DNA from 3 places in the Shigella dysenteriae genome. Region 2 is predicted to be linked to each of the others. Evidence: predicted binding sites of a transcription regulator. Region 2 holds the regulator's gene; each other region holds the start of a gene.
The links. The regulator LexA, encoded in region 2, represses DNA repair genes until DNA is damaged. The targets are predictions, from matches to a motif close to TNCTGTATGTACATACAGNA.
Positions count from the first base shown of each region.

Region 1: HUZ68_RS24775 (DinI-like family protein) is a predicted target of LexA. The motif match lies at 2,060-2,079, and genes of this name have one in related genera.
Region 3: sbmC (DNA gyrase inhibitor SbmC) is a predicted target of LexA. The motif match lies at 2,502-2,521, and genes of this name have one in related genera.

Region 1 is NZ_CP055056.1:96,211-100,894, forward strand. Features, by position in the region: gene HUZ68_RS24760 (DNA methylase) at 1-395, opposite strand, end outside; gene HUZ68_RS24765 (hypothetical protein) at 472-777, opposite strand; gene HUZ68_RS24770 (DUF1281 domain-containing protein) at 781-1,707, opposite strand; gene HUZ68_RS24775 (DinI-like family protein) at 2,101-2,349, shown strand; gene umuD (translesion error-prone DNA polymerase V autoproteolytic subunit) at 2,346-2,783, shown strand; partial or broken gene HUZ68_RS24785 (Y-family DNA polymerase) at 2,783-4,053, shown strand; gene HUZ68_RS24790 (plasmid partitioning/stability family protein) at 4,058-4,450, opposite strand; gene parM (plasmid segregation protein ParM domain-containing protein) at 4,455-4,684, opposite strand, start outside.
Region 2 is NZ_CP055055.1:189,817-194,500, forward strand. Features, by position in the region: gene plsB (glycerol-3-phosphate 1-O-acyltransferase PlsB) at 1-1,625, opposite strand, end outside; gene dgkA (diacylglycerol kinase) at 1,796-2,164, shown strand; gene lexA (transcriptional repressor LexA) at 2,274-2,882, shown strand; gene dinF (MATE family efflux transporter DinF) at 2,955-4,280, shown strand; gene HUZ68_RS00900 (CsbD family protein) at 4,396-4,605, shown strand; gene zur (zinc uptake transcriptional repressor Zur) at 4,647-4,684, opposite strand, start outside.
Region 3 is NZ_CP055055.1:2,902,914-2,907,597, reverse strand. Features, by position in the region: gene sbcB (exodeoxyribonuclease I) at 1-1,042, opposite strand, end outside; gene dacD (serine-type D-Ala-D-Ala carboxypeptidase DacD) at 1,251-2,417, shown strand; gene sbmC (DNA gyrase inhibitor SbmC) at 2,536-3,009, shown strand; gene HUZ68_RS14050 (FUSC family protein) at 3,208-4,266, shown strand; gene HUZ68_RS14045 (DUF496 family protein) at 4,438-4,684, shown strand, end outside.

The DNA of each region.
Region 1 (4,684 bases), on a different replicon from region 2:
TCGGGTAATGGCTTCGGAGGCAGCGCCGGACGGCCTTTTGCCAGGATATAGGCGCATTCGTGACGGTACGCGACATACGCAGATTTGGATGTGTAGCTTTTGGTGAACACAAGGTGCCCTACAACGCTGAATCCGGCGCGTTTCCAGGCTGCCATAAAGCGGTCAATACGGTTCCAGCCATAGAAACTCACCATCAGCGCATCTTTTTTTAGTACGCGGTACATCTCATTACTGGCAGGTTGCAGCCAGTCATCGTTAACGTCACCGGCAATGGTGCGCCCGGAACGGTCACGAAAACCAACGAGATATGGTGGGTCGGTTAAGATGAAATCAATGGCGTTATCAGGAATCGTGGCCATAACACGCACGCAGTCACCCAGGATAAAACGGGACATAACAGCACTCCTCCTCTTACAGAGGGCACCGGGAGGGCGCCCCTGTGGCGCCCGTTCTCCGCTGCCTGTGGGCTGTTCACCGCGTCCGGTAACGGGTCAGGCCGACCGTGGAATACCGCAGCCGTCGTCTTTCTGACGGCGAGGATATGCCGCGAAAGCGGCTTGAAGGGCATTCATCAGAAAAGGGCGACAGGCTGGCGTACACTGTCACCGACGCCAGCCAGGAGCGGTAAAAGCGCCCGTCCCGTGCCCGGCCGGACACGGGACACTGACCACAGGCAGCGTTCCTGCCGCGCCGCGTCAGCCGGCGCAGTAAAAAGAGGAGCACGGCGACATCCTTTGTCGGAAAAGAAACGGGCGGTTGCCCGCCCGTCTCCGTCATACTTCATCCGCCATAATGCGCCACCTTGTCGACTATCCACGCAGGTCCGGTGACTTCCGGCAGCTCATCGTCATCTGTCGGGGAAGACCATTCAAGTTCCCCCCACAGCACATCAACGAGCTCTCCACGCTCATACAACTGCCAGCCACAGAAATTGCAGCCTTGTTCGGCGTACCAGTGCTCCAGCGTGCAGCTGAAACGGCGGCTTAATTCTGCAACAACGTCGCTTTCCGGCTGACACCACGGCGTGTCGAAATCCACCTGAATGAAGTTTTCTCCCTGACTGCTGATATTCAGGTCATACCCACAAGGCCACTTCACGCCATACCGTTCGGTATACCAGTGATATGCAGAAGGAACACCGTTCAGAACACCACCGTTAAAGCCATTCACTTCAACATCCAGGCGGGTCGGCAGAACCGTCAGCAGGTCAAACGGCATGGTTTTTTCCGGCAGCACGTTGTCACACAGACGGTTCCACCACACCGATACATCCTCGTTACCCCAGATGTCACACCAGTCACCTCTTTTTGCGGTGAAATGCACAGTGATGATTTCCCTGACATCATCCGGTAATCCTTCCCAGCGACGCTGTCCAGTACCGCTCTGCAGCCAGAGTTTATGCAGCATCAGGCAGTTTTGCTCATCCAGCAGTACACCGTCCTGCAGGTATGTCAGCCAGCGGGTGAACGCGATATTCTCCGGCGATACAACGCCACGCCCGGCAGCCGTCAGTCCGGGGCATGGTTCAAACCGCACATCTTCAGTGGTCTGCAGAAGTCCGGCACTTCCGGCCAGAAACAGCTGAATACCTTCATTTGTGGCGCGGCGATAAAGCGGTGTGACTGCACCGCTGGCCAGTCGTTTAATCTCAGCAATCTGTGCCGGTTCACCAGAAAAATGCATACGATTTGAGCACCAGTTTGGCATGGGAATTCTCCTCTCACATGCGGCCTCTATCAGGCCGTGCCGCACCTGTAACCGGGCGACCGCATACGAATGCAGGTGCGGCCCCGAAGCCGCAGCGCGTGGAGGAGGAACGACGAAACGTGACCGGGTGAGGAGGCCGGCGACAGCGACACACTTGCATCGGATGCAGCCCGGTTAACGTGCCGGCACGGCCTGGGTAACCAGGTATTTTATTCACAGAACCGTGCGCAAAATGCTGTGGATAAGCTGGACACAGCAGTCCACAGCAGGCATACAGCCACACCCTCAGAGAATTGAGCGTTTTTTAGTCACAATAATGACATTTGACTGTGTGTGGATTCAGTTATTAGAATACTGTATATACATACAGCAATAGAAAAGGGAGATGAGAACATGATCCGCATTGAAATTCTTTTCGACCGCCAGAGCACAAAAAACCTCAAATCAGGCACACTTCAGGCGCTACAGAATGAAATCGAACAACGTCTGAAACCACACTCCCCGGAAATCTGGCTGCGTATAGACCAGGGCAGCGCCCCGTCTGTATCTGTCACAGGAGCCCGCAACGACAAGGATAAAGAACGTATCATGTCTCTGCTGGAAGAAATCTGGCAGGACGACAGCTGGCTGCCTGCAGCATGAGTACCGTTTATCACCGTCCGGCTGACCCTTCAGGCGATGACAGTTACGTGCGACCGTTGTTTGCCGATCGTTGCCAGGCCGGTTTTCCTTCGCCTGCCACTGATTATGCTGAGCAGGAACTGGATCTGAACAGCTATTGCATCAGCAGACCTGCAGCCACCTTCTTTCTGCGCGCCAGCGGTGAATCGATGAACCAGGCTGGCGTGCAGAATGGTGATCTGCTGGTAGTGGACAGGGCCGAGAAACCACAACACGGGGACATCGTTATCGCTGAGATCGACGGTGAGTTCACCGTCAAACGACTGCTGTTGCGCCCACGCCCGGCACTGGAGCCGGTTTCAGACAGCCCGGAATTTCGCACACTGTATCCGGAAAACATCTGTATTTTTGGTGTTGTCACTCACGTGATACACAGGACGCGGGAGTTACGCTGATGTTTGCACTGGCTGATATCAACAGTTTCTACGCCTCATGTGAAAAAGTTTTCCGCCCGGACCTTCGCAACGAACCGGTCATCGTACTCAGCAATAACGATGGCTGTGTGATCGCGCGCAGCCGGAGGCAAAAGCCCTTGGCATCAGAATGGGGCAGCCCTGGTTTCAGGTGAGACAGATGCGCCTGGAGAAGAAAATACATGTATTTTCCAGCAATTATGCGCTGTACCACAGCATGAGCCAACGGGTCATGGCTGTTCTGGAGTCGCTTTCTCCCGCAGTTGAGCCCTACTCAATTGATGAAATGTTCATTGATTTGCGGGGGATAAATCATTGCATCTCTCCGGAGGTTTTTGGTCATCAGCTCAGGGAACAGGTAAAGAGCTGGACAGGACTCACCATGGGGGTGGGCATTGCGCCTACAAAAACGCTGGCTAAAAGTGCACAGTGGGCAACAAAGCAATGGCCACAGTTTTCCGGTGTGGTCGCGCTGGAGGCAGAAAACCGTAATCGGATCTTGAAGCTACTGGGGCTGCAGCCAGTTGGTGAGGTCTGGGGAGTAGGACGCAGACTGACGGAAAAGCTGAATGCGCTGGGTATTAACACAGCACTGCAGCTGGCGCAGGCTAACACGGCATTCATCCGGAAAAACTTCAGCGTCATTCTTGAGCGTACGGTACGCGAACTCAACGGCGAGTCCTGCATATCCCTGGAAGAAGCACCACCGGCAAAACAGCAGATTGTCTGTAGTCGCAGTTTTGGTGAACGAATCACAGACAAAGATGCCATGCACCAGGCTGTTGTTCAGTATGCAGAGCGGGCCGCAGAGAAACTACGTGGGGAGCGTCAGTATTGCCGGCAGGTGACGACATTTGTACGGACATCCCCCTTTGCAGTAAAAGAACCCTGTTACAGCAATGCCGCTGTGGAAAAGCTTCCATTACCCACACAGGACAGCCGGGACATTATTGCCGCAGCATGCAGAGCGTTAAACCATGTCTGGCGTGAAGGGTACCGCTATATGAAGGCAGGAGTCATGCTGGCTGATTTCACACCATCGGGTATAGCGCAGCCGGGATTATTTGATGAGATCCAGCCCCGTAAAAACAGCGAAAAGTTAATGAAAACACTCGATGAACTGAACCAGTCTGGAAAAGGGAAAGTGTGGTTTGCGGGGCGAGGAACCGCCCCTGAATGGCAAATGAAACGGGAAATGCTCTCGCCTTCGTATACAACACAATGGACTGAGATCCCCATTGCTTCATTCTGATATATCAGAATAATTTTTGCATTTTAAGGCGCACATCATTCATTGCCTCCTGCACCGAATCAGTAGCAGAAGGAGGCATTTTTTCAGCAGATTGCAAAGCACCGAGTTCAGTCAACACAGCTCTGATATCGGCCTGAGAAGGCTTCCATCCTGTCGTCTGACTGAGTAAGGTTACAACCTGATCTGCTGAAAACTCCTCGCTCAAAATGGCAGTCAGCAATACAGGCAGGCGAGGATCAAGTTGGTGTAACGCCATTCCAGAAATAAATGCATTCCGGAACAGCTCACCACGCTCAGAACGCGGAACGGACTCTATCGCTTCCAAAGCTTGAAAGTCTGCAGCTTTTTCCGGATGCAGATAAAGTGTGAATTTTTTCCTTTTCCGTTCATCGTCCACAATATTACTCCTCTTTGAAAGCCGCGATAGCTTCAACCAGTGCTGTCTGTGGCGACTCCATCATCACTACTTTTTGCCCAAGATGGTGCCATGCCGTTTTTATCGAATCATAGATCAACGGGGCCCCACCACCGACAACATAAACACGATTCACATGATGAAAATCACCGAGCTCATTGACTACTTGCTCCCCCAGACTGGCAATAGCCCCCTCAATGGTATTAAGGACCAGAT
Region 2 (4,684 bases):
CGGGTGAGTGAGCGCTGACGTGACGCCAGTAGCGCAGTACAGCACAGGTTCATGGCGTTTGCCGCGCCTGCGTTGTTAATGCGTACCATTAGATCGGCAGCAATATTATTGACCGTCGGCGTTAACCAGGCCGGACGCACCGCTTCGATGGGATCGATAGATTCACGCCAGTCTGGTACGTGCTGGTTAAGGTAGGTCATCAACGGCATTGGTTCACCGAAGTTGACGTAACCCTGACCGAGATTACGCAGCTTGCTTAAACCGCGCAGCATCTGCGGCAGGCTCTCTTTCTCTTTCGTCGCACCGCGCAGTTCTTTGGCGTAAGTACCCACTTCCATGACGTGCTCATAACCGATATAGATCGGAATCAGCGTAATCGGACGCGTGCCGCCACGCAGCATCGCCTGAATGGTCATCGACAGCGTACCGGTTTTCGGATCCAGCAAACGCCCCGTACGGGAACGACCGCCTTCCACGAAGTACTCGACGGAATAACCACGGCTGAACAGTTCGCCGAGATACTCACGGAAAACGGTGGAATAGAGCTTATTGCCTTTAAACGTACGGCGAATAAAGAACGCCCCCAGACGGCGGAAAATCGGCCCGGCAGGCCAGAAGTTCAGGTTGATCCCGGCGGCGATATGCGGCGGCACCAGCCCCTGGTGATACAGCACGTAAGAAAGCAGCAGGTAGTCCATGTGGCTGCGGTGGCAAGGCACATATACCAGCTCATGACCGTCGTGGGCCAGCTGGCGAACGCGCTCGGCGTTATGGACGTTGATGCCCTGGTAAAGGCGGTTCCAGGTGAAGCCCAGAATACGGTCAGTCAGGCGGATCATCTCGTAAGAGAAATTCGCCGCAATCTCTTCCATCAGCGCAATCGCGTTCTGCTGCGCTTTTTCATGGGAGATTTTTTTGCTGCGCGCTTCATCTTCTACCGCTTTGGCAATGGCGCGGGAGGCGAGCAGCTTATTAAACAGATCCTGACGAGCAGGCAGACGTGGACCCACGGCAGCCAGACGTTGACGGGCAAAGTGCATACGCGCCACGCGCGCCAGTTTCTGCGCGATAGTTTTATCCGTGCCGTGTTCATCCGCCATACGGCGCAGCGAAACTGACGGCGAGAAACGCACAAAACTGTCGCGACCGAGCCACAGTACAGCGAAAAATTTCTGTACGCCGTTAAGCATACGCAGCGGCGGGTTCACTTCGCCTTTTTCACGCCCTGGCGCGCGACCAAACATCACCGATACTGGCACCATCTGCACATCCAGATTTGGGTTGCTACGGTGCAAATCGAGATAGTCGTGGAACAGCTTAATAGACTCTTCTTTCGGCGTGTAATAGGTGAATACACGCGGCCCGCCGTGAATGAACACATAGCGCGGCAGTAGCGTGCCGTCGATTTCCAGCGGCTCTAACGGGTCAGGCAGGTCATGTGCCAGACACTGGGCGCGCAACGTCAGCAAGTCTGCTTTCGAGTTGTACGGTAAAACGTACATAATTGGACGAGAGGTATCCAGCCCCAGTTCCGGGGCAGGATCTGCCGGAATAGACTTGCTTTTTACCAGGATGCTTAATGGTAAATTCAGTAATTTGTAGTAAATTCGTGGCCAGCCGGACATAAACGATGTAAAGCCTCTGGTTAATAATGCAAATGCGCGGCAAGGATAGCAGAAAGTCATGGGAAATTCTGTGGTATCCGCTCATGTTTCGCGCGGCGTTACGCAAACCCGAATCATCGGATTTAACGGTACACTGATATTGACGCTCATAATGTAAAAAGGTTCTTTCAATGGCCAATAATACCACTGGATTCACCCGAATAATCAAAGCTGCTGGCTATTCCTGGAAAGGTTTACGCGCTGCATGGATCAACGAAGCGGCATTCCGTCAGGAAGGCGTAGCGGTATTGTTGGCGGTGGTCATCGCCTGCTGGCTGGATGTGGACGCAATTACCCGCGTGCTGCTTATCAGCTCCGTGATGCTGGTGATGATTGTGGAAATCCTCAATAGCGCCATCGAAGCAGTGGTTGACCGAATTGGCTCTGAATACCATGAGCTTTCCGGACGCGCTAAAGATATGGGATCCGCCGCGGTGCTGATTGCGATTATCGTCGCCGTGATTACCTGGTGCATCCTGTTATGGTCGCATTTTGGATAACCCTTCCAGATTTCGATAAATCTCTGGTTTATTGTGCAGTTTATGGTTCCAAAATCGCCTTTTGCTGTATATACTCACAGCATAACTGTATATACACCCAGGGGGCGGAATGAAAGCGTTAACGGCCAGGCAACAAGAGGTGTTTGATCTCATCCGTGATCACATCAGCCAGACAGGTATGCCGCCGACGCGTGCGGAAATCGCGCAGCGTTTGGGGTTCCGTTCCCCAAACGCGGCTGAAGAACATCTGAAGGCGCTGGCACGCAAAGGCGTAATTGAAATTGTTTCCGGCGCATCACGCGGGATTCGTCTGTTGCAGGAAGAGGAAGAAGGGTTGCCACTGGTAGGTCGTGTGGCTGCCGGTGAACCGCTTCTGGCGCAACAGCATATTGAAGGTCATTATCAGGTCGATCCTTCCTTGTTCAAGCCGAATGCTGATTTCCTGCTGCGCGTCAGCGGGATGTCGATGAAAGATATCGGCATTATGGATGGCGACTTGCTGGCAGTGCATAAAACTCAGGATGTACGTAACGGTCAGGTCGTTGTCGCACGTATTGATGACGAAGTTACCGTTAAGCGCCTGAAAAAACAGGGCAATAAAGTCGAACTGTTGCCAGAAAATAGCGAGTTTAAACCAATTGTCGTTGACCTTCGTCAGCAGAGCTTCACCATTGAAGGGCTGGCGGTTGGCGTTATTCGCAACGGCGACTGGCTGTAACATATCTCTGAGACCGCGATGCCGCCTGGCGTCGCGGTTTGTTTTTCATCTCTCTTCATCAGGCTTGTCTGCATGGCATTCCTCACTTCATCTGATAAAGCACTCTGGCATCTCGCCTTACCCATGATTTTCTCCAATATCACCGTTCCGTTGCTGGGACTGGTCGATACGGCGGTAATTGGTCATCTTGATAGCCCGGTTTATTTGGGCGGCGTGGCGGTTGGTGCAACGGCGACCAGCTTTCTCTTTATGCTGTTGCTGTTTTTACGCATGAGCACCACCGGGCTGACTGCGCAGGCTTATGGTGCCAAAAATCCTCAGGCATTAGCCCGTGCGCTGGTGCAACCGTTGCTGTTGGCGTTGGGGGCTGGGGCGTTAATTGCGCTGTTGCGTACGCCGATTATCGATCTGGCGCTGCATATTGTTGGCGGTAGTGAAGCGGTCCTGGAACAGGCGCGGCGCTTTCTTGAAATCCGCTGGTTAAGCGCTCCGGCGTCGCTGGCGAATCTGGTATTACTCGGTTGGTTACTCGGCGTGCAATATGCCCGTGCGCCAGTAATTTTGTTAGTGGTCGGCAATATCCTCAACATTGTGCTGGATGTCTGGCTGGTGATGGGGCTGCATATGAACGTGCAGGGCGCGGCGCTGGCGACGGTTATTGCGGAATATGCAACATTGCTGATTGGTCTGCTAATGGTGCGTAAAATCCTCAAACTACGCGGAATTTCCGGCGAAATGCTGAAAACTGCCTGGCGAGGAAACTTCCGTCGCTTGCTGGCGCTTAACCGCGATATCATGCTGCGTTCGCTGTTGTTGCAACTCTGTTTCGGCGCGATCACCGTACTTGGCGCGCGACTGGGGAGTGACATTATCGCTGTTAACGCGGTTCTGATGACGCTACTCACCTTTACCGCCTATGCGCTGGACGGTTTTGCCTACGCGGTTGAAGCGCACTCCGGTCAGGCGTACGGTGCGCGCGACGGTAGCCAGTTGCTGGATGTCTGGCGGGCAGCGTGCCGCCAGTCGGGGATCGTAGCGTTGCTGTTTTCGGTGGTCTATTTGCTGGCAGGGGAACACATCATTGCGTTGCTGACGTCGTTAACCCAGATTCAGCAGCTGGCCGACCGCTATCTTATCTGGCAGGTGATTTTGCCGTTGGTTGGCGTCTGGTGTTATCTGCTGGACGGCATGTTTATAGGCGCAACGCGTGCCGCCGAAATGCGTAACAGTATGGCGGTGGCCGCCGCAGGTTTTGCGCTGACGCTCCTTACGCTGCCGTGGCTGGGCAATCATGGTTTGTGGCTGGCGTTAACCGTCTTTCTGGCGTTGCGCGGGCTTTCTCTGGCGGCTATCTGGCGGCGTCACTGGCGCAATGGTACCTGGTTTGCCGCAACGTGACGGTTAAAAATTCTGAATAAATAATCCTAAGCCAAATTGCTGACTACACTTAATCTCACGTTCAGAAGAAAAGTGAACGTACTCTCATTCACAACCTAACGATGAGGTCTTGATTATGAATAAAGATGAAGCCGGCGGTAACTGGAAACAGTTTAAAGGTAAAGTGAAAGAGCAATGGGGCAAACTGACCGATGATGATATGACGATCATTGAAGGTAAACGTGATCAACTGGTCGGTAAAATCCAGGAACGTTATGGTTATCAGAAAGATCAGGCAGAAAAAGAGGTCGTGGATTGGGAAACCCGCAATGAATATCGCTGGTAATTAATCCCTCCTGCCCGACGTGTACAAGGATGTACGCCCTCTTAACGCGGTTTCTTTTTCACCTGCACAGAGTGATCAT
Region 3 (4,684 bases), 2.4 Mb from region 2:
CCACTTTTTCGCGCACTTGCGGATTTTCACGCAGAATTTTCAGGTTATCGAGGCAATGCTGACGATTAATTCCCAGTCGGTCGGCATCTTCCGGGCGTAGCGTATTCGCCTGGGCCAGCACCGGACATTTATTGATATGCACCAGCTTAACCGGAACGGCGGCGTTATCGCCAAGATCGGTTTTTGCGGTATATAAACGCTCGCGCAATGTGTCGCTATCCAGTTCCAGTAATGGCGAAATGTCTCCTGCCAAATCCACCATAATTACGGCATTGCGATTTTCAGGATGCCACGCCAGCGGTGCCACCCAGCTGGTATTGCCGCGCCATGCCCCAAACATTCCGGAAACGTGAACCAGGGGTTTCATCTGCGGAACATCAATCAACGCCATCAGTTTGTGTTTATTACGATGGGTAAAGAGATAATCAAACAGGCGTGGCTGACTCGTTTTTACCAGCTTTGCCATCGCAATAGTGGCGTACACATCAGCCATCGCATCGTGGGCGTTGCTATGTTCAATACCATTAGCTTTGGTTAAATGCTCAAGGCGAAAGCTCGGTAGACCGTCATCATTTTCAGGCCAGTTTATTCCTTCCGGGCGCAGCGCATAACAGGCACGCATAACATCAAGTAAATCCCAGCGCGAGTTATCATGCTGCCAGCTCCAGGCGTAAGGATCGTAGAAATTACGATAAAAAATGTTGCGTGTGACTTCGTCGTCGAAACGCACATTGTTATAGCCCAGAATACAGGTCTTCGGTACGGTAAAAAGCGAGTGAATACGGGCGGCAAACGCGGCTTCGTTTTCTCCTTTCGCCCGTGCTTCCTGCGGGGTAATACCGGTAATTAATACTGCTCCAGGCTGGGGTAAATAGTCATCCGCAGGCTTGCAGTAAAAGACTTCGGGTTCGCCGATGACATTGAATTCGCTATCGGTGCGAATGGCTGCGAACTGTGCAGGGCGATCTAACGCGGGGTGCGTGCCAAAGGTTTCGTAATCGTGAAACAAAAAGGTAGATTGTTGCTTACAGTCATTCATCATTAGGTTAAATCCGTTATTTCTGCTGTCTGCCAGAGTATCAAATATCACCGTGCTAATCAGCTTTAGCGCGACAATTTGGCAGCGAGTGGCAACAGATCATGTCAGATAAAAATGAGAGGGTAGTCACATTTTCTTGCACTTTATTCCAGCCAGTTCATAAGTATTTCCGTAAAAAGAACAGCTATTTGAAACTCCTGAGGGTTTGCTGTTGAAACGCCGTCTTATTATTGCTGCTTCTTTGTTCGTTTTTAACTTATCGTCTGGTTTTGCGGCGGAAAACATTCCTTTTTCACCTCAGCCTCCTGAGATTCATGCCGGGTCCTGGGTACTGATGGATTACACCACCGGTCAGATCCTCACCGCGGGTAATGAGCATCAACAGCGCAATCCCGCCAGCCTGACAAAGCTGATGACGGGTTATGTCGTGGATCGCGCTATCGATAGTCATCGCATTACGCCAGACGATATTGTCACCGTGGGGCGCGATGCGTGGGCGAAAGATAATCCGGTGTTTGTCGGTTCTTCACTGATGTTTTTGAAAGAGGGCGATCGCGTATCGGTACGTGATTTAAGCCGTGGTTTAATTGTGGATTCCGGAAATGACGCTTGTGTTGCACTGGCTGACTATATTGCCGGTGGGCAACGGCAGTTTGTTGAAATGATGAACAACTATGCCGAGAAGCTGCATCTCAAGGATACGCATTTTGAAACAGTGCATGGCCTGGATGCGCCAGGTCAGCATAGCTCGGCTTATGATTTAGCTGTGCTTTCTCGCGCTATCATCCACGGCGAGCCCGAGTTTTATCATATGTACAGTGAGAAAAGTCTCACCTGGAACGGTATCACCCAGCAAAACCGTAACGGGTTGTTGTGGGATAAAACCATGAATATTGACGGCCTGAAAACGGGTCATACTTCTGGTGCCGGGTTTAATCTCATTGCTTCGGCTGTAGATGGGCAGCGTCGTCTCATTGCAGTGGTAATGGGGGCTGACAGTGCAAAAGGTCGTGAGGAAGAGGCAAGAAAATTACTGCGTTGGGGGCAACAAAACTTTACTACGGTGCAAATTTTGCACCGTGGGAAAAAGGTCGGAACGGAACGCATCTGGTATGGCGATAAAGAAAATATCGACCTGGGAACGGACCAAGAGTTCTGGATGGTGCTACCGAAAGCCGAAATTCCACATATCAAAGCCAAATATACCCTTGATGGTAAAGAACTCACCGCGCCAATTAGCGCCCATCAGCGGGTAGGGGAAATTGAACTTTACGACCGTGATAAACAGGTGGCGCACTGGCCGCTGGTTACCCTGGAATCTGTCGGGGAAGGCGGCATGTTTTCCCGCCTGAGTGATTATTTCCACCATAAGGCCTGACCTTTCTTTTGCAGCAGACTGGCAGGAGTGCGAGTCTGCTCGCATAATCAACACTCATTCCTTGTGGTTTTAATTTTGCAACTATACTGTATATAAAAACAGTGTTAATGGAGGCGTCATGAACTACGAGATTAAGCAGGAAGAGAAACGTACCGTTGCAGGTTTCCATCTCGTTGGCCCGTGGGAACAGACGGTAAAGAAAGGTTTTGAGCAGTTGATGATGTGGGTAGATAGTAAAAATATTGTGCCGAAGGAATGGGTTGCTGTCTATTACGACAATCCAGATGAAACACCCGCCGAAAAATTACGCTGCGACACCGTCGTGACGGTGCCGGGTTACTTTACGCTCCCCGAAAACAGTGAGGGCGTCATTTTGACAGAAATTTCAGGTGGTCAGTATGCGGTGGCGGTAGCTCGTGTAGTCGGTGATGATTTTGCTAAACCCTGGTATCAGTTCTTTAATAGCCTCTTGCAGGACAGTGCTTATGAAATGTTACCAAAGCCCTGTTTCGAGGTTTATTTGAACAATGGCGCGGAAGATGGGTACTGGGATATCGAAATGTATGTTGCGGTGCAGCCAAAACATCACTAATTCATCTCAGGGCGGTGTGTTAACGCGATGACCACTCTTTTTTTTGAAAGCGAAAAGAGTAAGATGCGCCTTTCAATTTTTTCGCTCCTGCCGGGAAATTACACTGTTCCCGGTTTGTCCGTCGGATAATTCAGAGGCGCGCCTTCTGGCCGACAGATGAGTTATGAGCGCTTTTAATCTTCATTACGGAGTTTCTGCGTGCGTGCCGATAAGTCATTAAGCCCGTTTGAAATCCGGGTATACCGCCATTACCGCATTGTGCATGGTACTCGGGTCGCGCTGGCATTCCTGCTCACTTTTCTCATTATCCGCCTGTTTACTATCCCGGAAAGCACCTGGCCGCTGGTCACCATGGTGGTGATTATGGGGCCAATCTCGTTCTGGGGTAACGTTGTCCCTCGCGCCTTTGAGCGTATTGGCGGTACGGTGTTGGGTTCGATTTTAGGTCTTATCGCTCTGCAACTGGAGTTAATCTCGTTACCGCTGATGTTAGTCTGGTGCGCGGCGGCCATGTTCCTTTGCGGTTGGCTGGCGCTGGGCAAGAAACCGTATCAAGGTTTACTGATTGGGGTGACGCTGGCAATTGTTGTTGGTTCCCCGACAGGTGAAATTGATACGGCGTTATGGCGAAGCGGCGATGTGATCCTCGGCTCTTTACTGGCAATGTTGTTTACCGGTATCTGGCCACAACGGGCGTTCATCCACTGGCGCATTCAACTGGCGAAAAGTCTGACCGAGTATAATCGGGTCTATCAATCTGCATTCTCACCGAACTTACTCGAACGCCCACGTCTGGAAAGCCATCTACAAAAACTCTTGACCGATGCCGTGAAAATGCGTGGGCTGATTGCGCCCGCCAGCAAAGAAACTCGTATTCCAAAATCGATATATGAAGGTATCCAGACCATTAATCGCAATCTGGTTTGTATGCTGGAGTTGCAAATCAATGCGTACTGGGCCACGCGCCCCAGCCATTTCGTGTTATTGAACGCACAAAAACTTCGTGATACCCAGCACATGATGCAGCAAATACTGCTGAGCCTTGTTCATGCGCTGTACGAAGGTAATCCGCAGCCGGTTTTTGCCAATACGGAAAAATTGAACGATGCTGTGGAAGAGCTGCGTCAGTTGCTCAATAACCACCATGACCTGAAGGTTGTGGAAACACCAATCTATGGTTATGTGTGGCTGAACATGGAAACGGCACATCAGCTTGAGTTGCTATCGAATTTGATTTGCCGGGCCTTGCGCAAATAATTCCTGAACTTCAGAATCATCTTGCTGCTGCTTCGATTCAGCAAGGATAAAGGGTATGATAGTGAAAAGGGATAAAAGCATTGTCATCTGCGGCAGCTATGAGTAATGTTGGCCCTAACGAATAGCGGTTGCTTAAACGAATCCGACTCTCACATTATCAGGGGTATAAAAATGGAAACTACCAAGCCTTCATTCCAGGACGTACTGGAATTTGTTCGTCTGTTCCGTCGTAAGAACAAACTGCAACGTGAAATTCAGGACGTTGAGAAAAAGATCCGTGACAACCAGAAGCGCGTCCTGCTGCTGGACAACCTGAGCGATTACATCAAGCCGGGGATGAGCGTTGAAGCAATCCAGGGCATCATCGCCAGCATGAAAGGTGACTATGAAGATCGCGTTGACGATTACATCATCAAAA